Regions from separate parts of the Brachybacterium sp. NBEC-018 genome, predicted to be linked through region 4. Evidence: riboswitches for the same ligand, from Rfam matches in the RefSeq annotation. Region 4 holds a riboswitch; each other region holds the start of a gene.

The links. A riboswitch is a leader RNA that binds a small molecule or an ion and turns the genes downstream of it on or off. The one in region 4 is predicted to bind thiamine pyrophosphate.
Region 1: another riboswitch for thiamine pyrophosphate. It lies ahead of NLU66_RS14205 (ECF transporter S component); the one in region 4 lies ahead of NLU66_RS07235 (MFS transporter).
Region 2: another riboswitch for thiamine pyrophosphate. It lies ahead of thiM (hydroxyethylthiazole kinase); the one in region 4 lies ahead of NLU66_RS07235 (MFS transporter).
Region 3: another riboswitch for thiamine pyrophosphate. It lies ahead of thiC (phosphomethylpyrimidine synthase ThiC); the one in region 4 lies ahead of NLU66_RS07235 (MFS transporter).

The regions. Positions count from the first base shown of each region.
Region 1 covers NZ_CP100650.1:3,123,794-3,131,199, forward strand. The annotation lists gene NLU66_RS14190 (hypothetical protein) at 1-16, shown strand, start outside; gene NLU66_RS14195 (M13 family metallopeptidase) at 68-2,038, shown strand; gene NLU66_RS14200 (hypothetical protein) at 2,058-2,630, shown strand; TPP riboswitch at 2,645-2,749, shown strand; gene NLU66_RS14205 (ECF transporter S component) at 2,806-3,396, shown strand; gene NLU66_RS14210 (ATP-binding cassette domain-containing protein) at 3,407-5,440, shown strand; gene NLU66_RS14215 (ankyrin repeat domain-containing protein) at 5,437-5,829, shown strand; gene NLU66_RS14220 (GNAT family N-acetyltransferase) at 5,802-6,269, opposite strand; gene NLU66_RS14225 (nucleoside deaminase) at 6,401-6,886, shown strand; gene codB (cytosine permease) at 6,883-7,406, shown strand, end outside.
Region 2 covers NZ_CP100650.1:2,963,133-2,970,538, forward strand. The annotation lists gene NLU66_RS13435 (TetR/AcrR family transcriptional regulator) at 1-492, opposite strand, end outside; gene NLU66_RS13440 (sugar phosphate isomerase/epimerase family protein) at 611-1,435, shown strand; gene NLU66_RS13445 (Gfo/Idh/MocA family protein) at 1,432-2,556, shown strand; gene NLU66_RS13450 (GntR family transcriptional regulator) at 2,726-3,403, shown strand; gene NLU66_RS13455 (MFS transporter) at 3,400-4,596, shown strand; TPP riboswitch at 4,677-4,771, shown strand; gene thiM (hydroxyethylthiazole kinase) at 4,762-5,580, shown strand; gene thiE (thiamine phosphate synthase) at 5,586-6,245, shown strand; gene NLU66_RS13470 (bifunctional hydroxymethylpyrimidine kinase/phosphomethylpyrimidine kinase) at 6,242-7,406, shown strand, end outside.
Region 3 covers NZ_CP100650.1:150,132-157,537, forward strand. The annotation lists gene NLU66_RS00645 (glycoside hydrolase family 1 protein) at 1-117, shown strand, start outside; gene NLU66_RS00650 (ABC transporter permease) at 405-1,046, shown strand; gene NLU66_RS00655 (ABC transporter ATP-binding protein) at 1,048-2,325, shown strand; gene NLU66_RS00660 (ABC transporter permease) at 2,318-3,133, shown strand; gene NLU66_RS00665 (glycine betaine ABC transporter substrate-binding protein) at 3,136-4,170, shown strand; gene NLU66_RS00670 (hypothetical protein) at 4,189-4,839, opposite strand; TPP riboswitch at 5,019-5,132, shown strand; gene thiC (phosphomethylpyrimidine synthase ThiC) at 5,130-6,881, shown strand; gene NLU66_RS00680 (MFS transporter) at 6,951-7,406, shown strand, end outside.
Region 4 covers NZ_CP100650.1:1,616,274-1,623,679, forward strand. The annotation lists gene NLU66_RS07200 (GNAT family N-acetyltransferase) at 1-43, shown strand, start outside; gene NLU66_RS07205 (DUF4184 family protein) at 109-915, shown strand; gene NLU66_RS07210 (hypothetical protein) at 1,062-1,280, shown strand; gene NLU66_RS07215 (phosphotransferase family protein) at 1,348-2,112, shown strand; gene NLU66_RS07220 (acyltransferase family protein) at 2,211-3,212, shown strand; gene NLU66_RS07225 (prolyl oligopeptidase family serine peptidase) at 3,228-5,234, opposite strand; gene NLU66_RS07230 (hypothetical protein) at 5,335-5,817, shown strand; TPP riboswitch at 5,938-6,030, shown strand; gene NLU66_RS07235 (MFS transporter) at 6,022-7,406, shown strand, end outside.

The sequences.
Region 1 (7,406 bases), 1.5 Mb from region 4:
CCTCGCCACCGCCTGACCCTCGCCCGACCACCGTCCTCGCCCGCTGACCGTCAGAAAGGTCGCCCTCATGACGACACCCCGCCCCTCCGGCCTCGACCTCAGCACCCGGGACGAGGCGGTGAGGATCCAGGACGACCTCTTCGGCCACGTCAACGGCACGTGGCTGCGCGAGCACACGATCCCCGCCGACCGCTCGACCGACGGCGCCTTCCACGCCCTGCGCGACCTCTCCGAGGAGCAGGTCCGCGAGATCGTCGAGGACGCCGCGGGCGCGGAGGAGCCGGGACGGATCGGCCGCCTGTACCGCATGTTCATGGACACCGAGGCGATCGAGGCGGCGGGCACCGCGCCGCTCGAGCCGCTGCTGGGCGGGATCGGCGAGGCGGCCTCCCTCGAGGACCTCGTGCGGCTCATGGCCTCCCCGGACTCGGGCACCTCCGCCGTCCTCGCCTACGTGTGGACCGACGACCACGACTCCAGCCGCTACCAGGTGAAGATCCACCAGGGCGGTCTGGGCCTGCCGGACGAGTCCTACTACCGCGAGGAGTCCTACGCGGCGATCCGCGAGGCCTACGTCGCGCACCTCGCCGAGCTCGCGCGCCTCGCCGGCCTCCCCGGCCGCCCCGGCCTCCCGGAGGGCGACGCCGAGGCGCTCGCCGCGGCCGTCATGGATCTCGAGACGCGCCTCGCCGCGTGCCACGTCGACGTCGTCCGCGTGCGCGACCGCGAGAAGTCCGACAACCCGATGACCGCCGCGCAGCGCGCGGAGCTCGCCCCCGCCTTCCCGTGGGACGCCTTCGTCGAGGGGACCGGCGCCCCCGCGGGGACCTTCGACGTGGTCTCCGTGGGACAGCCCGAGTTCGTCTCCGCGGCCGCGGAGCTGCTCGCGGCCGAGGACCTCGCGGTGCTGCGCGCCTGGATGTCCGTGCACACCGTCTCCGCCTATGCCCCCTATCTCCCCGCGGCGCTCGTCGACGCGAACTTCGCCTTCTTCGGCACCGTGCTCTCCGGCGCGGAGGAGCTGCGCGAGCGCTGGAAGCGCGGCGTCGGCTTCGTCGAGGGCGCCGTCGGCTTCGAGGTGGGGCGCGAGTACGTCTCCCGCCACTTCCCGCCGGAGCACAAGGCGCACATGGAGCGTCTGGTCGCGGCGCTGCTCGAGGCGTACCGCGTCTCGATCGAGGGCCTGGACTGGATGACCGAGGAGACGCGCGCGAAGGCGCTCGAGAAGCTCTCCCTGTTCGTGCCGAAGATCGGCTACCCGGAGACCTGGCGGGACTACGAGGGCCTCGAGATCGTCGAGGGCGACCTCGTCGCGACCGTGCGCGCCTCGCGCCGCTTCGACGCGGAGTTCGAGTACGCGAAGGTGGGCGGCGAGGTCGACGAGACCGAGTGGCACATGACCCCGCAGACGGTCAACGCCTACTACAACCCCGGCCGCAACGAGATCGTCTTCCCCGCCGCGATCCTGCAGCCCCCGTTCTTCGACGCGGAGGCCGACGACGCCGTGAACTTCGGCGGGATCGGCGCCGTGATCGGCCACGAGATCGGCCACGGCTTCGACGACCAGGGCTCGAAGTTCGACGGCCACGGCAACCTCGTCACCTGGTGGACCGAGGAGGACCGCGCCGCCTTCGACGAGCGCACCGCGGCCCTCATCGAGCAGTACTCGGCGCTCTCGCCCCGGGACCTCGACGACGCCCACCACGTCAACGGCGCCCTCACGGTCGGCGAAAACATCGGCGACCTGGGCGGCCTCACGATCGCGGTGAAGGCCTACCTCGCGACCGCGGGCGAGGACTCCCCCGAGCTCGACGGTCTCACCGGCCTGCAGCGCGTGTTCTGGTCCTGGGCGACCGTGTGGCGGGGCCTGACCCGGCCGCAGGAGGCGATCCGCCGCCTCGCGATCGACCCCCATGCGCCGATGGAGTTCCGCTGCAACACGGTGGTGAGCCATCTCGACGCCTTCCACGAGGCGTTCGACGTGCGCGAGGGCGACGGCATGTACCGGGCGCCCGCCGAGCGCGTCCGCATCTGGTGAGCGCGCACGCGGGGCGGGCATGAGGCCCGAGGCGCCGTCGTACACCGACTCGACCCGGCCGTCGGCCGTGGGCTGGACCCGGATCGGCCTGACCGCCGCCTCGGGGGTGGTGCTCGTGCTGCTGTCGCTCGCCCGCGGCGGCGTCCCGGTCCCGCTGCTGGTCGCCGTCGCCGTGCTCTTCGCGCTGCTCGCCGTGTGGACGTGGTCGCACCATGCGACGCGCGTCCTGGTCGACGGTCGCGGCGTGACCGTGAGCCTCGGCGGGTTCTGGCCGCAGGCCACCTGGCCCGTCGAGGACTTCCGCACCGTGCAGCTGCGCGAGCTGGAGAGCTCGGTGGTGGGCGTCACCGTGGGCGGCTACGGCTGGCGGCGCGGCCGGGTCCTCACCCCGACGTCCGAGCAGCTCACCGCCGTCGGCTCGCGCCGCACCCACACGCTCCCGGACCCGCAGGCCACCTACCGGCTGCTCGTGACCCGGCCGGGCACCCAGGTCGAGATCATCGGCCGCGGCGGCACGCACTACCTCCTCTCCCCCGTGGACCCGCGGTCCACCGCGGAGGCGATCGACCAGGCGATCCGCGCGCGACGGTAGACTGGCGCGCGGTCATCCACTGACAGGGGAGCACCGCACGGTGCTGAGAGTGCGCGCATGCGCAGACCCTCGAACCTGAACCGGGTCATTCCGGCGGAGGGAGTCGGGATATCCGTCGCGGCGCCCCAGGCGCCGGACGCCCCTTTCCACGAGGAGAGGAGTCGGAATGACACGCATGAGGACGATCGACCTGCTGGTCAGCGTCGCGATCGGAGCGGCCTTCGGGGTCGCGTTCCTGGGATACGGGGCCCTGTACTCGCTGATCGGGCCGCTCACCGCGGCCTTCAAGCCCGCCGAGGGCATCCTCGCCGGCATCTGGTTCCTGCCCGCCGTGCTCGCCGCGCTCATCGTGCGCAAGCCCGGGGCTGCCCTGCTCGCGGAGCTCGTCGCCGCGACCCTCGAGATGATCCTCGGCGGCCAGTGGGGCTGGGGCACCGTCGTCTCGGGCCTGCTGCAGGGCGGCGGCGTCGAGATCGGCTTCCTGATCTTCGCCTACCGCCGCTTCACGCTGCCCGTCGCGATGCTCGGCGGCGTGATCGCGGCGGCGCTCGAATGGGTGTGGGAGCGCTTCTCCTACTACCCGGAGATGAGCTGGACCTTCGCCCTGCTCCTGCTCGCCTTCTTCCTGGTCTCCGGCGCGCTGCTGTGCGGCGCCCTCGGCTGGGCGGCCGTGCGGGCGCTCGGCGCGACGGGAGCGCTCGACGCGCTGCCCGCGGGCCGGGACCGGGACCGCGAGCGCCGCGCCGCCGCCACGACCGCCGCGTGAGGGCGGCTGCGTGACGGAGCTGCTCCTGGACGGGGTGCGCTGGCGCCCCACGGGCCGGGACGAGCTCGCTCTGGACGGCCTGCAGCTGCGCGTGCCCGCCGGGCAGAGGGTGCTGCTCACGGGGGTGAGCGGGAGCGGGAAGTCCACCGTGCTGCGCGCCCTGGCGGGCCTGCTCGACCCCGAGGCCGGGGACCTCGAGCAGGCCCCCGCCGGGCCCTCCCGCCCCGGGGAGCGGGGGCTGCTGCTGCAGAACCCCGCGCATGCGGTGGTGGGCGCGACCGTCGCGCGCGACGCGGCGATCGGCCCGGAGAACGCGGCCCTCCCCCGCCCCGAGATCCACGAGCGGGTGCGGCGCGCCCTGGAGGCCGCGGCGGTCGACGTCGACGGCTCCCGGGACCCGCTCGCCGTCTCCGGCGGGCAGCAGCAGCGGGTGGCCCTCGCGGGCGCCCTCGCCCTGCGCCCCGAGGCGATGCTGCTCGACGAGCCCACGAGCATGCTCGATGCCGAGGCGGCCGCGACGGTGCGCCGCGCCGTGCTCGCCGCCTCCGCCGGGCGGACCCTCGTCATCGCCGACCACCACGTGGAGCCGTGGCGGGAGCACCTCGACCGGATCGTCGTCCTGGGCCCCGGCGCGCAGGTACTCGCCGACGGCCCGCCCGAGGAGGTCCTCGACCGGCGGCCCGAGCTGCAGGAGCCGGAGCCCGCCGCGGGACCGTCCCCGGAGCCGGAGCTGCGGATCGAGCCGGGGCTGCTCACCGTCGTCACCGGGGCGAGCGGCGCGGGGAAGACGACCCTGCTGCGCTCCCTCGCCGCGGAGCCCGGCCGGCGACCCGGCTCGCTGCTGCTCGTCCCCCAGGACCCCGCGCACTTCTTCCTCGCCTCGACCGTGCGCGGGGAGCTCGGCGACGCGGCGGATCCCGCGGCCGCGGCGGATGCGCAGTCGCTGCTGGACCGCGCCGGCCTCGCCCACCTCGCCGAGGCGAATCCGCACCGGCTCTCCGGCGGGGAGCAGCGGCGGCTCGCGATCATCGCCGCCCTCGCCGCTCGACCGGACGTGCTGCTGCTCGACGAGCCGACCGTGGGCCTGGACGGCGAGCGGCGGGCGGCGGTGCTCGCCCTGCTCGAGGAGGCCCGGGATCGTGGCACCGCCGTCGTCGCCGCCTCCCACGACCCGGTGCTCGTCGCCTCCGCAGGGTCCCGGCACCACCTGGGCGGCGACCCCTCCCCCGCCCGGACGGCCGCGAGCACGGCGGAGGGACCGGCGGCCACCGACCCCGGGGCGTCCGACGAGCCCGATCGGCGGATCCTGCCCGTCCCCCGCCCCGCAACCCGGCCCGCGGACGCGCTGAACCCGCTGACGCTCTGCCTGATCGGCATCCTCGCGGCGGTCGGCTCCTACGCCGTCTCCACCTGGCAGGGCGGGCTGCTCGCCCTGCTGCCCACCGTGCTGCTCGCCCCGCTCGTGCTCCGCTCCGTGCGCGGCGCGGCGTGGCGGCTCGCCCCGGTGCTGCTCTCCGCCGTGAGCCTCGCCTGGACGACGGCGCTGCTGGGCGAGGCGCCGGCCCTCAGCGGCGAGGCCTGGCTGCTGGGCCTCAAGGAGGCCTGCCGGATCACCGCCTTCGTCGCCCCCGGCGTCATCGCGCTCACGAGCCTGGACGTCACGGCCCTCGGCGACGCGCTCGGCGGGCGGCTGCGCTGGCCGGCGCGGCCCGTCGTCGCGGTCGTCGCGGCGCTCGTGCGGGCCGGGCACACGGGCCGGCAGTGGGAGATCATCACCTCGACCCGGGTGCTGCGCGGCCGCGGCGGCCGCCGCTCCCCGCGGATGCTCGCCGGCGCGACCCTCGCCCTGCTCGTGGACTCCCTGCGCGGCGCGGAGCAGCAGGCCCTCGCCCTCGACGCGCGCGGCTTCGCGACCGCGACCCGGCGCACCTGGGCGCTGCCCAGCCGCTTCACGCGGGCGGACCTCGTGGGCGGCGCGGTCGCGGCCCTGCTGCTGGTCTGGCCCGCCCTCGCGCAGCTGCTCTGGGCTAGCCTGCCCGGATGAACGACCAGACCGATCCTGCCGACGAGCAGGTCGTGGCCCTCGCCCAGCAGATCATGGACCTCGCCCGCGGCGGCGACCTCGCCCTGCTGCCCGTCATCGACCAGGGCGTCCCGGTGGACATGCAGGACGCCGCGGGCAACACCCCGATCATGCTCGCCGCCTACCACGGGCACGCGGAGCTCGTGCGGGGTCTCGCCGCGCGCGGGGCCGACGTGGACCTCGCGAACGACCGCCGGCAGACCCCGCTCGCGGGCGCCGCCTTCAAGGGCGACACGGCCGTGGTGCAGGCGCTGCTCGACGCGGGCGCCGATCCGGCGGCCGGGACGCCGAATGCCCGCGACACCGCCGCGTACTTCGGGCGTCAGGAGATCGTCGACCTGCTGGGGTGACGGAACACCATGGGCACGTGCTCGATCCCGGCCTCGAGGAACATCGGGCCCACGGTCTCGTAGCCCATGCCCTGGTACCACTTCTCGAGGTAGGCCTGGGCGTCGATGTGCACCTCGGCCTCCGGGGCGAGGCGCTCGGTGAGGTCGAGGGCGGCGCGCATGATCCGGCCGCCGAACCCGTCGCGGCGGTGCGCGGCGGCGACCGCGAGACGGCCGATCCGCAGGGTGCCGTCGGCCTCCGTGAGCACGCGGATGTGGGCGGCGGGCACGCCGCCCGCCTCGATCCACAGGATGGTCGTGCCGTCCTCGAGGTCCCGGCCGTCGAGGTCGGGATCGGTGGCCTTCTGCTCCATCGTGAAGACGTCCTGACGCAGCTTCGCCAGGAGGTACACGGTGGTGGGATCGATGTCGCGCAGGTGCGCGGAGTGCAGGTCGGACATGGTCCCACGGTACGACACCGGGGATGCCGATCCGGTCTCGGCGCGGGACGCCGCGACCCGGCGGGCGGGCGCGTCGTATCCTGCCGGGCGGCTCCGCGGAGCCCCTCCCTCCCCTCGCCCGAAGGACCACCATGACCTGGACGCCCACCGCTGACGACGACCGCCGCTTCCTCGACCTCGCGATCGCGCAGGCGCGGGAGAGCTGGGAGGAGGGCGGGGTGCCGATCGGCGCCGTCCTCGTCCACGAGGGCGAGGTGATCGGCGCGGGCCACAACCAGCGCGTGCAGCGCGGCTCCGCGATCCTGCACGGCGAGACCGATGCGATCGAGCGGGCCGGCCGGCGCAGCGCCTCGGTGTACCGCGGGAGTGTGCTCTACACGACGCTCTCTCCGTGCATCATGTGCGCGGGCACGGCCCTGCTGTACGAGATCCCGCGGATCGTGGTGGGCGAGAACCGGACCTTCGAGATGTCCGAGGCGCTGCTGCGCGAGCGGGGCGTCCAGGTCGACGTCCTCGACGACGCGGACTGCGTGGCCCTCATGGAGCGCATGATCGCCGAGCGCCCCGAGATCTGGAGCGAGGACATCGGTGTGGAGACCGCGGAGCTGGAGCGGTGAGCCCCGACTCCCCGCTCAGCGCCCCCGGCGCGGAGACGACCGTCACGGCCGACGGGGCGAGCGGCACTGTCGACCCCGACTACCCGCTCACCCCGGTCCCCGCCGCGGCCCGCCGCGGCCTGCTGTCCATCAGCGTGGTCCTCGTGGGCTTCACCGTCTTCGCCCCGACCCTCATGGCCGGCGCCTCCGTGGGAGCCGCCTTCCCCTTCACGGAGTTCCTCGCCGTGCTCGCCGTGGGCTCCCTCGTGCTGGGCAGCTATGTCGCGGCGATCGGCTTCCTCGGCGCCCGCACGGGGCTCACCACCGTCGTCATGTCCCGCTACGCCTTCGGGACCGTCGGCTCCAAGCTGGTCTCGCTGCTGCTGGGCGGCACCCAGGTGGGCTGGTACGGCGTGGCCGTCGGCTCGATCGGCCAGATGACGGCGCTCGCCCTGGGCTGGGAGAGCGCCTGGGCGCCGGCGCTCGTGATGATCGTGGTCTCCGCGCTCATGATGCTCACCGCGCTCTACGGCTACGAGGG
Region 2 (7,406 bases), 1.3 Mb from region 4:
GAAGCGGGGGGCGAAGTACTCCTTCGCGGGACCGGTCGCGGTCTCGAGCGAGGCCGCGACGAGGGTCGAGTAGAGCTGGACGAGACCGGGGACCTCGACGTTGACCTCCGCCGCGCGGATCATCGCGTCGAGCGCGGCGCTCACGCCGCTGCGGTACTCCGACCCCTCCTCGCGGCGCGTCTCGGCGTGCTGGTAGACGGCGACGAGGAGCTGCTCGCGCGAGTCGAAGTAGTGCAGCAGCGCGGCGTGGGAGACGCCGATGGCGGTCGCGATGCGGCGCAGGGAGGTGCCGTCGGCCCCGCGCTCGCGGAACACCTCGATCGCGCGGTCGAGGATCTCCTGGCGGCGGGCGACGCCCTTGGAGTACGCGCCCGGCCGGCCGATCGGCTCGGGGGCGCGCTCGGCGGCCGCGTCCGCCGGCTCCGTCGCATCGGGGGCGGGGGCCGGTGCGTCGGGATCGGGGCCCGCGGGGAGGGAGTGCTTCGCTGCCATGGACCGCACTGTACCCAAAGAAAACCTCCACATGGAGGCTTTTGCGTGCTAGCGTTCCACCAGCACGCCTCCCCGGCGTGGTTCTCGCCCGATGATGACGCGTGAAAGCAGGTTCCCCGTGGCACTTCCCGTTGCCTCCGTTCAGCTGTACACCCTGGCCGCAGAGTTCACTGCGGACATGGACGGCTCCCTCGACAAGCTCGCGAAGATCGGGCTGAAGAACGTCGAGGCGTTCGACTTCGTCCGCCGCCCCGCGGAGATCCGCGCGGCCCTCGACAAGAGCGGCCTCGCCTCCCCCACCGGGCACGCCCCGCTGCTCTCCGACGAGCTGTGGACCCCGGACGGCTCCATCCCCACCCCCTCCAACGAGGTCGTCTTCGAGGCCGCCGCCGAGATCGGCATCTCGACCGTCATCGACCCGATGGTCCCCACCGAGCGCTGGATCACCGAGGACGGCGTGAAGGACATCGCCGAGCGCCTCAACGCCGCCTCGGAGAAGGCCAAGGAGTTCGGCCTCAAGGTCGGCTACCACAACCACGCCCAGGAGTTCCTCGCGAGCTTCGACGGCCAGACCGCCTACCAGCGCTTCCTCTCCCTCGTGGACCCGTCGGTCGAGATCGAGCTGGACCTGTTCTGGGCCCTCGTCGGCGGCCAGGACGTCGTCGCGCTCGTCGAGGAGCTCGGCGACCGTCTCGTGGCCGTGCACGTGAAGGACGGCGTGGCCCCGGCCTCGAACCCCTTCGCACCCGACGCCCCGAAGTTCAACTCCTCGGACCTCGACCAGCGCCACGCCGGCGAGGGCGACGTGCCCACCGTCGAGGCGCTCAAGGCCGCGACGAACGTCAAGTACGCCGTCATCGAGTACGACAACGTCCCCGGCGACGTCTTCGAGGACGTCGAGAACAGCTACCGCTTCCTCGTGGACGGGGGCTTCGTCGCATGAGCAGCCCCATCGGCGTCGGCTTCATCGGCGTGGGCGTCATCTCCGACACCTACCTCGAGAACCTGAACTCCTTCCCCGACGTCGAGGTCCTCATCCTCGGCGACCTCGACACCGACCGCGCCCGCGCCCAGGCGGAGAAGCACGCCGTCCCCGCGCACGGCACGGCCCAGGACGTCCTGGACCACCCGGACGTACAGGTCGTCGTGAACCTGACGATCCCCGCCGTCCACGCCGAGGTCTCCTCCTCCGCGATCGCGGCCGGCAAGCACGTGTGGACCGAGAAGCCGCTGGGCCTGGACCGCGAGTCCACCGCCGCCCTGCTGCAGCAGGCCGAGGCCGCGGGCCTGCGCGTCGGCTGCGCACCGGACACGGTGCTCGGCCCGGGCGTGCAGACCGCCAAGCGCGAGATCGCCAAGGGCACCATCGGCCGCCCGCTCTTCGCGCAGACCTCGATGCAGTACCAGGGCCCCGAGGTCTTCCACCCGAACCCCGGCTTCCTCTTCGCCAAGGGCGCGGGCCCGCTGCTCGACATGGGCCCGTACTACTTCACGACCCTCGTGAGCCTGTTCGGCTCGGTCGAGAAGGTCGCCGCCGTGGGCCTGCGCGCCTCCGAGGAGCGCGCGATCAAGGTGGGCCCGAACGCGGGGCAGACCTTCCCCGTCGAGGTCCCCTCGACGATCTCGGTGCTCACCCAGTTCGAGGCCGGCCAGACCGGCACCTCCCTGGTCAGCTTCGACTCGCCGCTCGCCCGCCAGGGCATCGTCGAGATCCACGGCACCGAGGGCTCCCTCGTGGTCCCCGACCCCAACCAGTTCGAGGGTCGGATCGCCTACGTGAAGCCGTTCGACGCCCTCGGCGAGAAGCCGCCGGAGCAGGAGTGGATCGAGGTCCCGCAGGAGGGCGTGGTCGTGGGCCGCGGCCTGGGCCTGCTGGACATGGTCCGCGCGATCCGCGAGGGCCGTCCCCATGTGGCGAGCGGCGAGCTCGGCTACCACGTGCTCGACATCATGCTCTCGGCCGAGGAGTCCGCGGCCTCGGGCGAGTTCGTCACGGTCGCGAGCTCGGTCGGCGCGGTCCCGCCGGTCCCGGCGGACTTCGACCCCTTCGCCAGCACCCTCTGAGACCCGGCGGGCCCTGCCCGCCGCCTCGACACCGGACCCCCGGGGAGCCCCGCTCCTCGGGGGTCCGGTGCATCCGGGCCGCCCGCAGGCCCGCAGCGGCCGGCCGGCCGACGTCTCACTCCTCACCCCAATGCATCCCTTGATGCATGCATCATCTAGGGTCGGGGGCGTGAACATCGCCTACGCCCTCCCCTGGAGGAACCCCGACCGGGGCACCCTCGCCCGCCGCGCCGCCGCCGAGGCCGCCCGCCGCATCGTCGAGGGCGATCTGCCCGCCGGCGAGCTGCTGCGCGAGAGCGACCTCGCCGAGGCCACCGGCATCAGCCGCACCCCCGCCCGCGAGGCCATGCTGCAGCTCGAGCGCTGGGGCCTCGTGCGCCTGCTCCCCAAGAAGGGCGCCCTGGTCACCACCGTCACGCCGCGGGAGCGCCGGGAGCTGATCGCCGTGCGCACCATGCTCGAGGCCTCCGCCGGCGCCGCCCTCCTCTCGAGGCCCGACGCCATCCCCGCCCTCGCCGAGGAGCTCGCGGAGCTGCTCTCCCAGCAGCGCGCCGCCGCGACCGCCCAGGACCCGCTCGCCTTCGCCGCCGCGGACCTCGACTTCCACCTCGCCCTCATCGCCGCCGCGGACAACAGCGTCGTCGCCGGGATCTGCGAGGACCTCGGCCCCCGCTTCGCCCGCCTCACCGCGGCCGTCCTCGACGAGCGCAGCGGCACCATGCCCGCCCTCCTCGCCGAGCACGAGGAGCTCGCCGCGCTCCTCACCGCGGGAGACCCGGCGGCCTTCGCCGAGCGCCTGCGCGCGCACGTCGAGGACGCCTACGAGCTCGACGGGGGCGCACGATGAGCCGCACCGCGATCCGCGCCCCCTGGAGGCTCGTGGTCCCCGCGACCTTCCTGCTCGCCTGGGGCGGCAACCACTTCACCCCGCTCCTGCACGTCTACGAGTCCGTGGGCCACTACGCCGCCTGGCAGGCGAACCTCCTGCTGGGCACCTACGTCGCCGGGCTCGCCCCCGGCCTGCTCGTCGCCGCCGCGCTCTCCGACCGTCACGGCCGCCGCCCCGTGATGCTCGTGGGCATGGCCGCGACCGTGCTCGGCAGCGCGCTGCTCGCCGCGAGCCCCCATGTCTTCGCGCTGCTGTGCCTGGGCCGGGTGCTCGCCGGTCTCGGGGTGGGCGCCGCCATGTCCGTCGGCACGGCCTGGATGAAGGAGCTCTCCTCGCCGCCGTACGAGATCGGCGCCCCGGCCGTCGCGGGCGCCCGCCGCCCCTCCCTCACCCTCACGCTCGGCTTCGCGCTCGGCGCCGGGGTGAGCGGGCTGCTCGCCCAGTTCGCCCCGCTCCCCGAGGTCCTCCCCTATCTCGTGCACGGCGGTCTCGCGCTGCTCGCGACCCCGCTGCTCCTGCTCGCCCCGGAGACCCGTCATGCCGACGCGCCCGCCGCCGGCCACTGGTGGCAGGACCTCCGCGTGCCCGCCGCCGGGCACCGCCGCTTCACCCGCGCCGTGGTCCCCGCGGCGCCGTGGATCTTCGGCGCGGCCGGCGTCGCCTACGCGGTCATCCCCGCGAGCGTGCAGCACCACCTCGGCGAGAGCGCGACGCTCTACGCGACGGCGCTGACGGTGCTCACCCTCGGCACCGGCGCCGTCGTGCAGTCCTTCGTGCCGCGGCTGGACCGCCTCACCGGCGGCCGCTCCCTGCCCGTGGGCCAGGCGGCCATGTGCGCGGGCCTGCTGCTCGCGGTGCTCGCGACGGCCATCGGCAGCCCGGTCCTCGGCATCCTCGTGGCGATGGTGCTCGGCGCCGCCTACGGCACGCTCGTCGTCGCCGGACTGCTGCAGGTGCAGAGCATCGCGACGGCAGAGGACCTCGCCGGGCTCACCGGCGTCTACTACGCCCTCGCCTACCTCGGGTTCCTGCTGCCGACGATCCTCGCCGCACTGCTGCCGCTGCTCGCCTACCCCGCCTCGCTCTCGATGCTCGTGGTGCTCTGCGCCCTCTGCCTGCTCCTCGTGCGGCGCGGCCTGCGCACCGCCTGAGGCGCTCCCCTCCGGGGGCGACGTCGGCCGCCCGGCCACGGACGCCGCCCCCGCGCGGGCGCCGATCACGTACGGTGGCCTGCAGTGACACGGGGTGCCCGAGGACCGGGCTGAGATGACACCCGTCGAACCTGATCTAGCTCGGACTAGCGAAGGGATGTCGCCATGACACTCGCGCACGCCTCTGCCCCCACCGACCCGGCGGTCCTCGCGGCCGCCCTCGAGGAGGTCCGCACGCGGGTCCCCCTCGTGCAGTGCCTGACCAACGTGGTCACCACGAACCTCGTCGCGAACGCACTGCTCGCCGTGGGCGGCTCCCCCGCCATGGTCGCGGTGCCCGAGGAGGCCGGCATCTTCGCGGGGATCGCCGACGGCGTCCTCGTGAACCTCGGCACCGCCGGCGCCGAGCAGCGGGAGGCGATGGTCGAGGCCGTCGCCGCCGCGCGCACCGCCGGCACCCCCTGGGTGCTGGACCCCGTCGCCGTCGGGACCCTGCCCGTGCGCACGGCCCTCGCCGCGCGGCTCGTGACCGAGCAGCCCGCGATCATCCGCGGCAACGCCTCCGAGATCCGCGCCCTCGCCGGGCTCTCCGCCGGCGGCCGCGGCGCGGACTCGATCGACTCCGCCGACGACTCCCACGAGGCCGCCACGTCCCTCGCCCGCAGCACCGGCGCCGTCGTCGCCGTCTCCGGTGCGGTGGACCTCGTGACCGACGGGGAGAGCGTGGTGCGCGTCGCCACCGGCAGCCCGCTGCTCACGAAGGTCACGGGCGCCGGCTGCGCGCTCGGCGGGATCACCGCGGCCTTCGCCGCCGTGGTCGAGGACCACCTCGTCGCCGCGGTCGCCGCGACGACCGTGCTGACCCTCGCCGCCGAGCGCTCCGCCCGCACCGCCGAGCACCCGGGCTCCTTCGCCGTCGGGCTCCTCGACGGGCTCCACGCGCTGACCGCCCAGGACGTCCGTGACCAGGCGAAGGTGCGATGACCACGATGAGCACCCCTCCTGAGATCGACCTCTCCCTCTACCTCGTCGTGGACCGCCCGCAGCTCGAGCGGGCCGGCCACGACCCCGTCACCGCCGTGCGGGACGCCGTCGCCGGCGGTGTCACGGCCGTCCAGGTGCGTGACAAGCAGCTCCCCACCCGGGACACGCTCGCCTTCTGCGCGGCCCTCGCGGAGACCCTGCCCCCGTCGGTCGCGATCATCGTCGACGACCGCGTCGACGTGGTCCTCGCCGCCCGCGCGAACGGGGTGCGGCTCGCCGGGGTGCACGTCGGCCAGTCCGACCTCCCCGCGCACCTCGTGCGCCGGCTCCTCGGGCCGGACGCCGTCATCGGGGTCTCCGCGCAGACCGCCGCCATGGCCCGCGAGGCCGAGGCCGCCGGTGCGGACCACCTCGGCATCGGTGCCGTCCACGGCACCACCACCAAGGCGGACGCCCCCGCCGTGATCGGGGTCGAGGGCGTCGCCGCCGTCGCCGCCGCGACCGCTCTCCCCGCCGTCGCGATCGGCGGGATCAGCGCCGCGGACCTCCCCGACCTGCGCCGCGCGGGCCTCGACGGCGCGGCCGTCGTCTCCGCGATCTGCTCCTCCCCCTCCCCCTTCGACGCGGCGGCGGAGCTGCGCCGCGCCTGGGAGGGCGCCCGATGAGCCGTCCCGTCCCCCGCGTCCTCAGCATCGCCGGCACCGACCCCACCGGCGGCGCCGGCATCCAGGCGGACCTCAAGTCGATCGCCGCGAACGGCGGCTACGGCATGGCGGCGACGACCGTGCTGGTCGCCCAGAACACCCGCGGCGTGCGCGAGGTGCACGTGCCGCCGCCCGCCTTCCTCGACGCGCAGCTCCGGGCGGTGAGCGAGGACGTCACGATCGACGCCGTGAAGATCGGCATGCTCTTCGACGGCACGATCATCGACACGGTCACCGCCTGGCTGGGCGCGGTGCGCCCTCCGGTGGTGGTGCTCGACCCGGTCATGGTCGCCGCGAGCGGCGACCGCCTGCTCGACGACTCCGCCGAGCAGGCGCTGAGGGACATGCTCCGCCACGCGCACCTCGTGACCCCGAACCTCCCCGAGCTCGCCGTGCTCGCCGAGCAGCCCGAGGCGAGCACCTGGGAGCAGGCCCTCGCCCAGGCGCAGGCGCTCGCCGCCCGCCACGAGGTCCTCGTGCTCGCCAAGGGCGGGCACCTGAGCGGCCCGGATTCCCCCGACGCCCTCGTCGGCCCCGAGGGCGTGCTCGCCGCACTGCCCGGCGCGCGGATCGCGACGCGGAACACGCACGGCACCGGCTGCTCCCTCTCCTCCGCGATCGCGACCCTCCGCGGCCGCGGGGAGGACTGGGCCGGCGCCGTGCGCGGGGCGAAGGTCTGGCTCGCGGGCGCGATCGCCGCGGCGGACTCCCTCGAGGTGGGGCGGGGCAGCGGCCCGGTCTCCCACTTCGCGGCGCTGTGGGAGGCGGCCGGCACCCATGCCCCGGCCGCGGCGACGATCGCCGAGGAGTGGTGGGAGGCGGCCGCCGAGCTGCGCACGCAGATCGACGCGCTGCCCGTGGTGCGCGGCCTCGCCGACGGCACCCTCCCCCGCCCCGCGTTCCACCGCTACCTCGCCCAGGACGCGCTCTACCTCCAGGAGTACTCGCGGGCCCTCGCCGCCGCGTCGACCCTCGCACCCTCCGCCGAGGAGCAGGCCTTCTGGGCCGGGGCCGCCCAGGGCGCGATCGCCGCGGAGACCGAGCTGCACGCGGGACGCCTGGGCCCCGAGGAGCTCTTCGCGGCCCAACCCGATCCGACCACCCGCGCCTACGTGGACCACC
Region 3 (7,406 bases), 1.5 Mb from region 4:
CGGCCCACCTTCGGGCTCGTCAGCTGGGACCCCGAGACCTTCGAGCGGACCGTGAAGCCGAGCGCCCGCTGGTACGGCGGCATCGCCCGTGCGAACGCGCTCCCCATCGAGGGCTGACGACGCCCGCGGCCCGGCACCCCCGCTTCGTTACGCCTTCGTGACCCCCTCCGGGACGGCCCCTCGACAGCAGGCACCTGACCTGCACCGATGCGCCGATCCCGGTGGGGGGCGATTTTCCCTCCATGTGGCTGACAGGCCCCGCGACCAGCACCGTCGGCTTGCCCTCACCCGGCGTCCCGCCTAGCGTCGACGCAGCCAGGGGCCCGACGGGAGATCGCCGGAACTGCTCCACGAGCGAGCACACGGCCATCACCCGCGACCATGTCTGAGGCGATTCAGTGAACATCGGCGACTTCGTCCGATCGCGATCCGGCGAGATCCTCTTCGCCTCCTTCCAGCACCTGAGCCTCGTGGTCCAATCGGTCGTCCTCGCCACGGTCCTCGCCGTGCTCATCGCCGCCCTCGTGCACCGCAGCCCCGCCGCCCGGGGCGCCGCGAACTCCGTCAGCGCGATCGGTCTGACGATCCCCTCCTTCGCCCTCATCGGGCTCATGGTCGCCCCGTTCGGCTTCGGCGTGCTCCCCTCGGTGATCGTCGTCGTGTTCTTCGCGATGCTGCCGATCCTGCGCAACGCGATCGTCGGCCTCGGCGGTGTCGACCCGGCCCTCGTCGAGTCCGCCCGCGGCATCGGCATGAGCCGCCTCGGCACCTTCCTGCGCGTCGAGCTGCCGCTCGCCTGGCCCGTGATCCTCTCGGGGGTGCGGGTCTCCGCCCAGATGGTCATGGGCGTCGCCGCCGTCGCGGCCTTCGTGCTCGGCCCCGGCCTCGGCGGCTTCATCTTCCAGGGCCTCTCCCGGCTCGGAGGGGCCGGCGCGCTCGAGTCGGTCATCACCGGCACCGTCGGCGTCATCCTCCTCGCATTCGTCCTCGACCTCGTCCTGCTCGGCATCGGCCGGCTCACCACCTCGAAGGGCATCCGTGTCTGACATCGCCCGCACCACCGCCCCCGCCGTCGACCCCGCACCGGAGGACCGCCCGATCACCGGACGGTCCATCCACCTCGACGCCGTCACCAAGCGCTACCCCGGGCAGGAGAGGCCCGCCGTGGACGGCGTGACCCTCGAGATCCCCGAGGGCCAGGTCGTCATGCTCGTGGGCCCCTCGGGCTGCGGCAAGACGACCACGCTCAAGATGATCAACCGCCTGATCGAGCCCACCGAGGGCCGGATCCTGCTGGGCGACGAGGACGTCACCGGCATCGACGGCGACGAGCTGCGCCGCCGCATCGGCTACGTCATCCAGGCCGGCGGACTGTTCCCGCACATGAGCGTCGCCCAGAACATCGCGATCGTCCCCAAGATGCTCAAGTGGGACAAGGAGCGGATCAGCGCCCGCATCGACGAGCTGCTGGACCTCGTGGGCCTCGAGCCCGCGGTGTACCGCGACCGCTACCCCAAGGAGCTCTCCGGCGGCCAGCAGCAGCGTGTGGGCGTGGCGCGGGCGCTCGCCGCGGATCCGCCGGTGCTGCTCATGGACGAGCCCTTCGGCGCCGTGGACCCGATCACCCGCCAGCGCCTGCAGGACGAGCTGATCCGCATCCAGCAGGAGGTGCGCAAGACGATGGTCATCGTCACGCACGACTTCGACGAGGCGGTGAAGCTCGGCGACTGGATCGTCGTCTTCCGGGAGGGCGCGCAGATCGTCCAGTACGACACGCCCGAGCGGATCCTCGCCGAGCCGGCGGACGAGTTCGTCGAGAACTTCATCGGCTCCGGCGCCGCCCTCAAGCAGCTCGCGCTGCGACGTGTGCGCGAGGTGCAGGTGGCCGACGCCGTCGTCGCCGACGCCGGCGGGGACGCCGCCGCGGCCCTGCGGCGCGCGGAGGAGGCCGGGCACGGTCACGTCGTGGTCACCGACTTCCGCGGCCGGCCGATCGCCTGGCCCCACCGCCGTGCGCTCTCGCGCATGACGACGCTGCCCACCGAGCTCGACCCGGCGCTGCCCGTGGTGGGCTCCGGCGCGACGCTCAACGACGCCCTGGACACGATGCTCGTCTCGAGCGCGGGCGCGACCCTGGTCACCGGGCGCGGCGGCGTCTTCGAGGGCGTCGTCGACGTCGAGACGGTGATGGCCGCGATCTCCGCGGCCCGCGACGCCGCGGCCGAGCGCCCCAGCGATGCGCCCGTCGGCACCAACACCGGGGCCGTCGAGGCCGTTCCGGACGACGAGCCGGACGAGAGCCGCGAGGCGGCCTCCGATGTCTGAGACCGCCACGAGCACGGCTCCCGCGGCCCCGGTCCCGTCGGACGCCTCCGCCGCCACCGGGACCTCCGCCGCGGCGGAGGAGACCCGGCGCGGATGGCGCGCCCTCGGCGTGCAGATCGCGGTGCTGCTCGCGATCCTCGCGGGCTTCGCCGTCTGGCTCGCCGTGGCCCCGCTGAGCGACACCGAGCGCAACACCCTGAACCCGGCGACGCTGCTGAACCTCACGGGCCAGCACCTCGCGCTCACCCTCGTCTCGACCGTGCTGGTGCTGGTCATCGCGATCCCCCTCGGGGTCCTGCTCACGCGCAAGCCGTTCCGGCGGGTCGCCGAGCCGATCCTCGCGGTCGTGAACTTCGGGCAGGCGGCACCGGCCGTGGGCCTCATCGTGCTGATCGCCGCGCTCGTGCCGGACGGGTTCCGCGCCGCGGTGATCGCGCTCGTGCTCTACGCCGTGCTCCCCGTGCTGCGGAACACCATGATCGGGATCCGCGGCGTGGACCAGCGGCTCGTCGAGGCCGGCCGAGGGATGGGGATGACGGCGCTGTCCGTGCTGCTCCGCGTGGAGCTCCCGCTCGCCGTGCCCGTCATGCTCTCCGGCGTGCGCACCGCCCTCGTGCTGCTGGTCGGCACCGCCTCCCTCGCCGCCTTCGTGAACGGCGGCGGCCTGGGCCTGCTCATCACCACCGGCGTGAACCTCTACCTGTTCACGGTGCTCATCGCGGGCGCCCTGCTCATCGCCCTGCTCGCCCTGATCGTGGACTGGGTGGGCCGGGTCGTCGAGCACATCGCCCGGCCGAAGGGACTGTGACCATGCCCCGCATCTCCACCCCCGCGGCCCCCTCCGCGCCGCACCCCGGCGGCATCTCCCGCCGGCACCTCGGCGCCCTCGCGGGCCTCGCCCTGCTGCCCATCGCCGGCTGCGGCCTGCGCCCCGCGACCGCCTACACGCCGGACGTCGCCCCCGGCTCGATCACCCCCATCGAGGGCCTCCCCGCCGACGCCTCGCTCACGGTCACCGGCAAGAACTTCACCGAGCAGCTCATCCTCGGCAAGATCGGCGTGATCGCCGCCCGGGCCGCCGGGTTCCAGGTCGACGACCTCACCAACGTCCCCGGCTCCGTCCCCGTGCGCGAGCTCATGACCTCCGGCGACGCGGACATGACCTGGGAGTACACGGGCACCGCCTGGCTCACCTACATGGGCGAGACCGAGGGCATCCCGGACAAGCAGGCGCAGTGGGAGGCCGTGCGCGACGCCGACGTCGCCAACGGGCTCACCTGGCTGCCGCCCGCTCCGCTGAACAACACCTACGCCCTCGCCGTGCGCTCCGACGCCGTCGAGGAGCTGGGCGGGATCAGCTCCCTGAGCGAGATCGCTGACCTCCCCGTCGAGGACCGCACGATCTGCGTGGAGCCCGAGTTCAACTCCCGCGCCGACGGCCTGATCCCGCTGCTGGAGGACTACGGCATCCCCCGCGACGCCGCCGACGGCGTCCCCGAGGAGAACATCTCGATCTACGACACGGGCGCCGTCTACACCGCGACCGCCCGCGGCGCCTGCAACTTCGGCGAGGTCTTCACGACCGACGGCCGCATCGAGAGCCTGGACCTCACGATCCTCGAGGACGACAAGGGCTACTTCCCCGCCTACAACGTCGCCCCGGTGCTCAGCACCGCGACGCTCGAGAAGCACCCCGAGCTCGCGGACGTCTTCGACCAGATCTCCCCCGCCATCACGGACGACGCCCTGCGGGCGCTGAACCTGCGGGTCGACGAGGGCGGCGAGCTCCCGGCGGACGTCGCCTTCGACTTCATGGTCGAGCAGGGGTTCGTCACGCGCCCCTGAGCGGCCCGCTCCGGCAGGTCACCGCCGCACGGTCCCCAGCAGCCATCGCGAGCCGAGCGCCGCGAGCCACGCCGCGCCGATCCCGATCACCGCGGCGAGTACGAGCTCGACGCCCCACAGCACAGGGCTCGGGATCCCGTAGAACATGACCGCCCACTGCGCGGGGAGGATCAGCAGGAAGCCCAGCACGAGCACGTACGTCACGGGGCTGCGTCCGCGCACGATCAGCCAGCCCAGCAGCCCCACGGCCGGGCCCAGGATCGAGAGGTCCAGCATCCGCGGGAAGGGCTGCGGCATGTCCAGGTCGCCCCGGAGGTACGGGATCACGAGGACCGTCCCGAGCAGGACGGGCACGACGACGACCAGCACGGCGAGCGCCGCCCGCCACAGGGCGGTGGGCGCGAGGGCGAGGCCGCCCGCGAGCACGAGCAGGCCGATCCCGAGCTGGCCGATGCCCTGGAGCCTCAGCAGCGGGTCGTCGAAGCCGACGAACCCGACCGGGGACCATTGCGCGAGCAGGTAGGAGCCGATCACGGTCGCGACGAGGGCCATGCCGTAGCGGGCTCCGTCCCGCCGTTCGCGACGGTCCGGGGCGGGCACGGGCGCGCCGAACTGCGGCCCGTGGAAGCCGGGCCGGGGCTCGGGGAGGCCGGGCTGGGGCTGGGTCATCGTCGCTCCTGGTGGTCCCGCGGTGGCAGGGGCCCACTGTAGGCGCCGCGGTCGCGGAGCACAGCCGATCGGGCAGGTTCGTCGGCCCGTCGGCCCGCAGGTCCGTCGCGATCAGACCGGCCCGTCGGCCCCGCCGACGGACGGCGCCGCCGGCCCTCCCGCTCCTGGGGTACGGTGCTCGCCGATCCCTCGGGTGCCCGTCGCAACGGGCTGAGATCGGACTGTCGCGGTCCGAGTACCGACCGAACCTGCCCGGGTCATGCCGGCGAAGGAAGAAGGAGAGCGACTGCATGTCCGCACGCCCTGAGAACTACCCCACCCACACCCTCGACCACCTCGAGGATCCCGAGCACGGCATCCGCGTGCCCGTCACCCGGATCTCCCAGGACCCCGCCCCGAGCGGCGCGGAGAACCCGCCCGTGACCGTCTACCGCACCGCGGGCCCCGGCTGCGAGCCGGAGGAGGGACTCGCCCCGCTGCGCGCGGACTGGATCCGCGGCCGCGGCGACGTCGAGGACTACACGGGCCGCGGTCGGAGCCTCGAGGACGACGGCCGCAGCGCCGTGCGCCGCGGGGAGGCGAGCGCGGAGTGGCGGGGTGCGCGGCGGGAGCCGCTGCGCGGCCTCGAGGGCCGACGGGTCACGCAGATGCACTACGCCCGCCGCGGGGAGATCACCGCGGAGATGCGGTACGTGGCGCTGCGCGAGGGCTGCGACGTGGAGCTCGTGCGCAGCGAGCTCGCGGCGGGCCGCGCGATCATCCCCGCGAACGTGAACCACCCGGAGGCGGAGCCGATGATCATCGGCCGCGCGTTCCTCGTGAAGGTCAACGCGAACATCGGCAACTCGGCGGTGACCTCGTCGATCGCGGAGGAGGTCGCGAAGCTCGAGTGGGCGACCCGCTGGGGTGCGGACACCGTCATGGACCTCTCCACCGGGGAGGACATCCACACCACCCGCGAGTGGATCCTGCGCAACTCCCCCGTGCCGATCGGCACGGTCCCCATCTACCAGGCGCTCGAGAAGGTGGGCGGGGATGCGAACGCCCTGACCTGGGAGATCTTCCGGGACACGGTGATCGAGCAGTGCGAGCAGGGCGTGGACTACATGACGATCCACGCGGGCGTGCTGCTGCGGCACGTGCCGCTCACGGCGGAGCGGGTCACGGGGATCGTCTCCCGCGGCGGCTCGATCCTCGCCGGCTGGTGCCTCGCCCACCACCGCGAGAACTTCCTCTACGAGCACTTCGACGAGCTGTGCGCGATCTTCGCCCGCTACGACGTCTCCTTCTCCCTCGGTGACGGGCTGCGTCCCGGCTCCCTCGCGGACGCGAACGACGCCGCCCAGTTCGCGGAGCTCGACACGCTCGCGGAGCTCACCGCCCGCGCCTGGGAGCACGACGTGCAGGTCATGGTCGAGGGGCCGGGGCACGTGCCGCTGCACCTCGTGCGGGAGAACGTGGAGCGCCAGCAGGAGCTGTGCCACGGCGCCCCGTTCTACACGCTGGGCCCGCTCGTCACGGACATCGCCCCCGCGTACGACCACATCACCTCCGCGATCGGCGCCACCGAGATCGCCCGCTACGGCACGGCGATGCTCTGCTACGTGACGCCCAAGGAGCACCTGGGCCTCCCCGACCGCGACGACGTGAAGACCGGCGTGATCACCTACAAGATCGCCGCCCACGCGGCGGACGTCGCCAAGGGCCACCCCGGCGCCCGCGACCGCGACGACGCGCTCTCGAAGGCCCGCTTCGAGTTCCGCTGGCGGGACCAGTTCGGTCTGTCCCTGGACCCGCAGCTCGCGGAGCAGTACCACGACGAGACGCTCCCCGCGGAGCCCGCGAAGACGGCGCACTTCTGCTCGATGTGCGGGCCGAAGTTCTGCTCGATGCGGATCTCGCAGGACATCCGCGACACCTACGGGGACATGCCCGCCCAGGAGCGGATCGCGCTCGCGGGCATGGAGGCGAAGTCCCGGGAGTTCCGCGAGCAGGGCGGCACGGTGTACCTGCCCTCCCCATCGGTGCCCGCTCGCCCGTAGGATCGAGGGGTCCCCACCGGTGCCAGCGTCGGCAGCGATGCCCTGAACCACCCCGCGCTGGAGCCCCTGTTGAGCACCTCGACCACCACCCTGCCGCCTGCGGCCCCCGCTCCCCTGCCCCCGGGCCGGCTGCGGCTGGTCATCCTCGCGATGGCGCTCGGCGCCTTCGCGATCGGCACCACCGAGTTCGCGTCGATGGGTCTGCTGCCGCAGATCGCGCGCTCGCTCGAGGTGAGCGTGCCGCAGGCGGGCATGCTCATCACGCTCTACGCGCTGGGCGTGGTGATCGGGGCGCCGCTCGTGACGATCGCCGCGGTGCGCGTGCCGCGGGCGAGGCTCCTGGTGGTGCTCATCGCGCTGATCGGCCTCGGGAACCTGGCCTCGGCGATCGCGCCGAGCTTCACGGTGCTCGCCCTCGCCCGCTTCGTGGCGGGGCTGCCGCACGGCGCGTTCTTCGGGGTCTCGGCGCTCGTCGCCTCGCGCCTGTCCCCGCCGGGGCGGCGCGCCCGCTCGGTGTCCCTCGTG
Region 4 (7,406 bases):
AGATACAGAGCCCGGCCGTGCGTTCGTGAGGTTCGCCCGCTGACCCGGGATGATCGGGGTTCCGGAGTGCCGTGCCGTATTGGGGTGGCGCCGATCTAGCATGCGGCCATGCCGTTCACCCCGAGCCACGCGATCGTCGCGCTGCCCTTCGCGCGCCGCGCCCGTGTCGCCGCGCCGCTCGCCGTCGGTGCGATGGCCCCGGACCTCCCGCTGTTCCTGCGCGGGATCGTCCCGAACGCCTACCCGCTCACTCATGACCCGCGGTGGATCCCGGCCACGACGCTGCTCGCCCTCGGCCTGCTGCTGATCTGGCGCGGCCTGCTGCGGCCCGCCGCCCGCGCGCTCGCACCGCCACGGGTGGGCGAGCGGCTGCCGTCGTCCTGGGACGGGAGCGGCGACGGCGCGATCCGGGAGACCTTCCCCTCGGTGCGGGACGGAGTGCTCCTGCTGCTCCTGCTCGCCGCGGGCGTCGGCAGCCATCTCCTGTGGGACGCCTTCAGCCATGCGCACCGCGCGGGCACGCAGTGGGTCCCGGTGCTCGCTGCGATGTGGGGGCCGCTGCCCGGCTACAAGATCGTGCAGTACGCCTCGGGGGTGGGTGGGCTCGTGGTGCTCGCCGTCTGGGGCGCGCTGCGCCTCAGCAGACAGCCGGTCGGGCCGGTCCGGCCGGCACCGGGCGTGATCCGGTGGGGCTGCTGGCTGTCACTCCCGCTGCTCATGACCGGCGCTCTCGTCCTGGGTGCGGCGCACTCGGGGGTGCCCGGCACGGGTGGCGAGGTCTACCGCCTCATGGGGGTCCTGCCCACCGCCTGCGGGCTCTGGGGGCTGCTCGTGCTCGCCCTCGCGATCGCCCTGCGAGGGCGCTCCAAGCGCTTTCCCCAGCAGGTTTCCGATAGGTCACAAAAGTGCGGATGACCTGCGATAACGATTCACAGCGGTGAAAGCGGAAACCTTTACCATCCCGAGACTTGCCGGGGCCTCGGGCGTGAGTACTATCCGTCCATCCGGTGCCGCCGTCTCATCGACGAACGACGGCCGCCGGCGGAGGATCCGGAGCGATCATGAACCATCCCGCACTCGAGCTGTCCGACGTCGACACCGACGCCCTGACCCTGCACGCCGACTCCGCAGGGATCTGGGTCACCTGCACCAGCGGGGAGACGGAGGTGACCGTCGGCCCGCTCCCCGGGAAGAGGCTCGCCGACTGGATCGCCGCGGTCGCGGCCCCCGCCGCTCTCGCCGCGCCGACCGTGCTCGCCGCCCCGCCCGTGCCCGCCTGACCGGGCCCGCCCGGCCGTCGGCCGGAAAGGAGAGGACAGCCCGGAGATCGAGCGACATGCTGGTGGCATGGACGAGATCGAGGTCGTCGTCGCCCACAGCGAGCGGGCGACGCTGCGCGTGGGGGACGTGTTCCTCAAGGTCGACACGGATCCCGCGCACGCCGCCGTCGAGATCCGCGGGATGCAGCTCGCGCCCGTGCCGACCCCGCCCGTGCTCTGGCACCGGCCGCCCGTGCTCGCGATCGCGCGCGTCCCGGGCTGTGCGCTCGGCGTGCTGGGTGAGCCCTCCCCGGCCACGGCCGGCGCCTGGCACGCTGCCGGGCGGGTGATCCGGCGGCTGCACGAGGCGCCGCTGCCGCCCGGCACGACGCGTCCGGTCGCGGAGCTGCGGGCGGCGCTGGACCGCGAGTGCGACTGGCTGCTGAAGACCGCCGTGGTCCCCGCTGAGATGGTGCACCGCAACCGGGCGATCGCCGAGCAGGCGCTGCGGCCCGTGGCGCCGGCGTTCATCCACGGGGACCTGCAGATCACGCACGTGTTCGTCGACGGGGACGAGGTCACCGGGATCATCGACTGGTCCGAGGCCGCCCCGGGCGATCCGATGATGGACCTCGCCGTGCTGACCCTCGGCCACGAGGAGCGCCTCGAGGACCTGCTCGCCGGCTACGACACCGACGGCCGGCAGCCCGCGGACCGCACCGCGATCCGGGCCTGGTGGTCGCTGCGGAGCCTGACGGCCGCGCGCTGGCTGCTCGAGCACGGCTTCGCCCCCGACGCCCCGGGCTGCGAGTTCGACGTGCTCCGCGCCCGGATGGACGATCCCGCCCCCTGAACGCGGTGCCCGGATCGCGGCCGCGAGGACGTGGCGCGACACACCGTGACGGCCCGAAGGGGAGCGCTCGCGGCGCACGGACCGTACCGTGGACGACCATGTCCACGCCTGTCACCGATCGCGCCGCCGATCTCGTGCCCGTGCCGCGCGCCCGCCATCACTGGATGGACCTCGTGCGCGGGACCGCGATCCTGCTCGTGGTCCTGCTGCACCTCGAGATCCTCCAGGGGATCTGGGACGGCGACACGCCGCGCGCGCTCGTGGTCATCGCCCAGGCGGCGACCCCGTTCCGCATGCCGATGCTGCTGTTCGTCTCCGGGATGCTGCTGCCCCGCTCGCTGAAGAAGCCGCCGGGCCGCTTCCTCGAGGGCAAGGCCCGCAACCTGCTGTGGCCGTGGCTCGTGTGGTCGGTCGTCCTCGGCGCCACCCAGCTGTTCGAGTCCTCCGCCGAGCCGCTGTGGTGGATCAACGGGATGTACACGTGGTTCCTCATGGCGCTGCTGAGCTACTACGTGGTGGGACTGGTGCTGAAGCGCGTCCCGCCGGGCTGGGTCGCGATCGCGAGCATCGTGGTCTGGACGGCCGCACCGCTGCTGGGCGTCTCCCCGGACCTGTACGGGCTGCGCCCGGACAAGTTCGTCTACTACGCGGTGTTCTTCTTCGCCGGCGCGGCGCTCGGCCGGACCCTGCTCGCGCGGAAGGTCCCGCTCGCGGTGGCCGTGCCCGGGATCGTCGTCGCGATGATCTGGGCGGTCCTCGCCGTGCGGGCGGACGGCGAGCCGCAGATCCCCGTGCTCGACCAGGTCGTCGTGATCATCGGGATCCTCGGTGCGATCGGGGTGGCGCAGCGCCTCCCGCGCATCCGCCCGGTGCGGGCCCTCGAGTGGATGGGCCGCAGCTCGATCGTCATGTACGTCGTGCACCTGCCCGTGCTCGAGATCCTCACCCGCTACCTGCCGCTGCCCGACGGTCTGCCCGGCGCGCTGATCCTCGGCACCGTCACCCTCGGCGCCTGCATCGGCGCGGTGCACCTGCGGCCGCGCACCCCGTGGCTGTACGTCTTCCCGGACCTGCGGCGCCGGAGCGCCGAGCGCGGCTGACGGGCGCCGCGGCGATCACCAGGGCAGCACCTCGGGGATCGGCGCACCGCCCCGCACGTGCTGGTCGACGAACGCGAGCACCGTCTCGTTCCAGGTGAGCGCGTTGGACGGCGTGAGCACCCAGTGGTTCTCGCTCGTGAGCTGCAGGAAGCGGTGCGGCATGTCCTCCGGGGCGCCGTCCCAGTGCGAGACCAGGTCCCACCACAGCCGCAGCGCCTCGCTGATCGGCACCCGGAAGTCGCGGCTGCCGTGCGTGAGAAGCATCGGCGTGGTGATCGCGGCGGCCGCCGCATGCGGGGAGTAGGCGCGGTACCACTCGGGATCCGCGTCCTCGTGGCCGTGCACGCGCATCTTCGAGGCGGCCGCGTCGGTGGTGCGGTGCTGCTGCGGCAGCGCCCACAGCCCCGCATGGCTCACGATCGCGTCGAAGCGGTCCGTGTGCCCGGCGATCCAGTTCGCCATGAACCCGCCGAAGCTCGCGCCGAGCATCGCCGTGCGCGTCTCGTCGAGCTCGGGCCGCTCGAGCACGAGGTCCAGCAGCGCCTCGCACTCGGCGAGCACGACGTCGGGCCGGCGCGGCCAGCCGCGGTTCAGCCCCGCGTCCCCGTACCCGGTGGACATCGCCGGATCCGGCATCAGCACCGCGTAGCCGCGGGCGGTGAACAGCCACGGGCACCAGCGCCAGCTCCACGCGTTGTAGGAGGAGTGCGGGCCGCCGTGCACCCACAGCAGCGCGGGCGCGGGATCCTCGGCGCTCGCACCCGCGGGCGTGCACAGCCAGCCGGGCACCTCGACGCCGTCCACCGTGGTGGTCACCTTCTCGAGGGTGCCGGGAATCGGGCCGACGGCGCCCGGCGTGGGCAGCTCCACGGCGCCCTCCGCGGTGATCCGCACCGGGCGGGCCGGCGTCGCCACGTCGCTGCGCAGGGCGAGCACGGAGCCGTCCTCCGCGGGGGAGAGGGAGGAGAACACGCCGCCCGCGGCGAGCGTGGAGACGGCGCCGGTCGCGGGGTCGACCGCGAGCACCGCACCGGAGGAGTGCAGGTCCCCGCTCACGAGCAGCGTGCCGCCGTCGGCCTGCCACACCACCTGCCCGGCGGTGAGGTCGCCGAGATCCGCCGCGACCACGCCGCCGCCCTCGAGGTCGTGGATCTCCAGGCGCCCGTAGCTCGTGTCCGTCGGGGTGGAGACGGTGGAGCGGGTGACGGCGAGGAGCCGGCCGTCCGGGGACAGCACGGGGGAGTCGTAGCCGTGCTCGTCCGTCGCCTCGAGCAGCGCCGTGCGCTCGAGGGTCGCCGCGTCGATGCGGACCAGGCCGGTGCGGGTCTCCCCGCGGGCGATCCGCTCGGTCCACTCGGTCACGACGGTGCGCCCGTCACGGGAGAGCGTCGCGGAGGCCGTGTGCAGGGGCAGCGTGCCGGCGTCCGGCGTGAGATCCCGCAGCTCGCCCTGCGCGGTGACGAGCAGGAGGTGGCGGGAGGAGTCGCCGCGCTCGTGGTCCCACTGCCGGATCGGCATGCCCGTGTGCCAGATCGTCGTGCGCTTCGCGTCCTTCCGCGCCGCGCGCGCCTCGGCGTCCTCCTCGATTCTCACCCCGGGCAGCACGCTCGTCGCGGCGAGGATCGTGCCGTCGCCGGCCACGTCGAGCAGCTCGAGCCCGCCCGGCGCGTGCGCGAGCACCTGCGCCTCCCCGGTGAGCGGCAGCCGCCAGATCGCCGTCGTCCCCTCGGGCGCGTCCCCCGCGGGATCGGGACGGGAGGAGGTGAACAGCAGCGAGCCGTCCGGCGCGAAGCGCGGCGAGGACTCGCCCTTCTCCGAGACCGTCAGTCGCCGGGCCGGGCCGCCGGCCGTGAGCTCCCAGAGGGAGGGGACCAGGCGGGAGAGGTGCTCGTCGGCCTCCTGCACCACCGCGACCGCCCGGCCGCCCGGGCCCGCGGCGATCGCGGAGACCCGCGGCACACGCAGGAACGCCTCCACGTCACGGAGGTCGAGGGACGGGGAGGCGGGGGCGTCAGCGGTCATCCCTGCACGCTATCGAGCCAGGCCACGGCCGGTGCACGATCACGGTTGCGATGCGGTCACGGACCTCCTCGACGGTGTCCGGCGGGTGCACGATGTGCCCATGGTCCGCCGACGCACCCTGCTCGCCGCGCTCGCCGGAGCGGCCGCCCTCAGCGGCTGCGACGGCCCGGCGACGCGCCCGGAGGACGAGGCCACCGCCGCGAGCTGCATCGACTGGATCTCCCTGGAGACGCCCGCGGACGCGGCGGCGGAGTCCGACGCCGTCGTGCGCGGCACGGTCGACGGACCGCCCGCGACGGGTCGCTACGAGCTGTACGACGTGCCGCTGTGGACCGTTCAGGTCGCCGAGTGGGTCTCCGGAGCCCCGGCGGACGGCGAGGGGTCGAGCATCGAGGTGCTCTCGTTGCCGTACGGCTGCGGGGAGAGCCGCGACGCCCTCACGGGCATCGAGGACGCCGGCGAGGTCTACCTGTTCGTCCGCGCCCGCGGAGACCGGTGGGAGACGGTCACCGGCTACCGCGGGATGGTCCCCGCCGCCGAGGACGGCTCGATGCCGGGGAGCTGGCCGGACGAGATCGGCTGAGGGCGGCGCGCCGGCAGGAGCGGGTCGGCCGACGGCGGTCGGCGCGCCCGGGCCCCGGCGCGAAGACGGCGGTGTCCCGTGGACACGTCGGCCTGGCGCGACCCGCACCCGGGATACTCGATCGCGGACACGGGGTGCGCCGCCGGCGCTGAGATCACACCCGTGGAACCTGATGCAGCTCGTACTGACGAAGGGATGTCCGCCATGCGCTCGCGCCTGCCCGCGACCGATGCACCCACCATCGACGAGGTCGACCACCCCGGCCCCGTCGGCCCGCCGGACCGTCTGCCGCCCACGGGGCGCGCCGCGCTCCGCGCCGGCGTGGTCGGGAACTTCATCGACAACGTCCACGTGTTCCTGCCGCTCACCGCGCTCACCCCCGCGCTCGCCACGGTCGCGGGGCCCGGGGTCGCGGCGGCGACCGGCGCGATCGTCGTCATCGCGATGATGCTCGGTCGGCCCGTCGGCGGGGTCGTCTTCGGCAGGATCTCCGACCGCCTGGGCCGCACCCGCACCACGCAGGTCGCGATCGCCGGCACCGCCGGGTGCGCGCTGCTGATCGCCGCGATGCCCACGCACGAGCTGCTGGGCGCGGGCACGATCGCGCTGATCCTCGGTCTGCGCTTCCTGGGCGGCATCTTCGTCGCCGGGGAGTACTCCGCCGCGATCCCGCTCGCCATGGAGTGGTCGCCGCCGCGCCGCCGTGGCCTCATGAGCGGCCTGATCCTCTCGATGGCGCCGTGGGCGCAGGGGGCGATCGCCTTCGCGACCGCCACGCTGCTGCTGGTGCTCGGGCCGGAGGAGTACGCCGTCTGGGGCTGGCGACTGCTGTTCGTCGTCGGCGCGCTGCTCTCGCTGGGGATGCTGCTGTACTACCGCTCGCACGTCGTCGACGCGCCGATCACCCGCCGCGCCACGACGGACGGGGATACGACGCCGGTGCGGGGCGGCGTCCGGCAGGTGCTCGCAGGCCGCTGGTCCGGCGCCTTCCGGCAGGCCTTCGTCATGATGACGGGGCTCTGGCTGCTCACGAACACGACGGTCCTGCTGCTCACCGCGCGGCTCGGGGAGGGCGGCGCCCTCGCCGCCACCGAGGTCGCGCTCGCCATGGGCATCGCCTCCGTCGCCCAGGCGCTCGCGATGGCGCTCGCCGGGCACCTCTCCACGGTGATCGGCCGGCGCCGGCTGCTCACGCTCTGGGGGATCGCCGCCCTGCTCCTCGGGCCGCCCCTGTGGTGGGCGGCCGTCGGCTCCGGGAGCCTCGCCCGGGCGGCGCTCTGCGCGGCGCTGCTGCAGGTGGTGACCGTCGCCGCCTACGGCCCGGTCTCCGCGTATCTGTCCGAGCGTTTCCCCACGGCCGTGCGCTCCACCGGGTACGGCTCCGCCTACAGCCTCTCCCTCGTGCTGCCGGCCCTGTACCCCTTCTACCTCCCGCTGCTCGCCGGGATCACCGGCCCTCGCGGCTCGGTGCTGCTGCTCATGGTGCTCGGGGCGGCGCTGCTGATCCTCGGCGCCCGGCTCGGCCCGCGCCTCACGCCCGCGGACCTCGACGGGGACCTCGACGCGGTCGCGCTCGCCGGGGAGCGGTG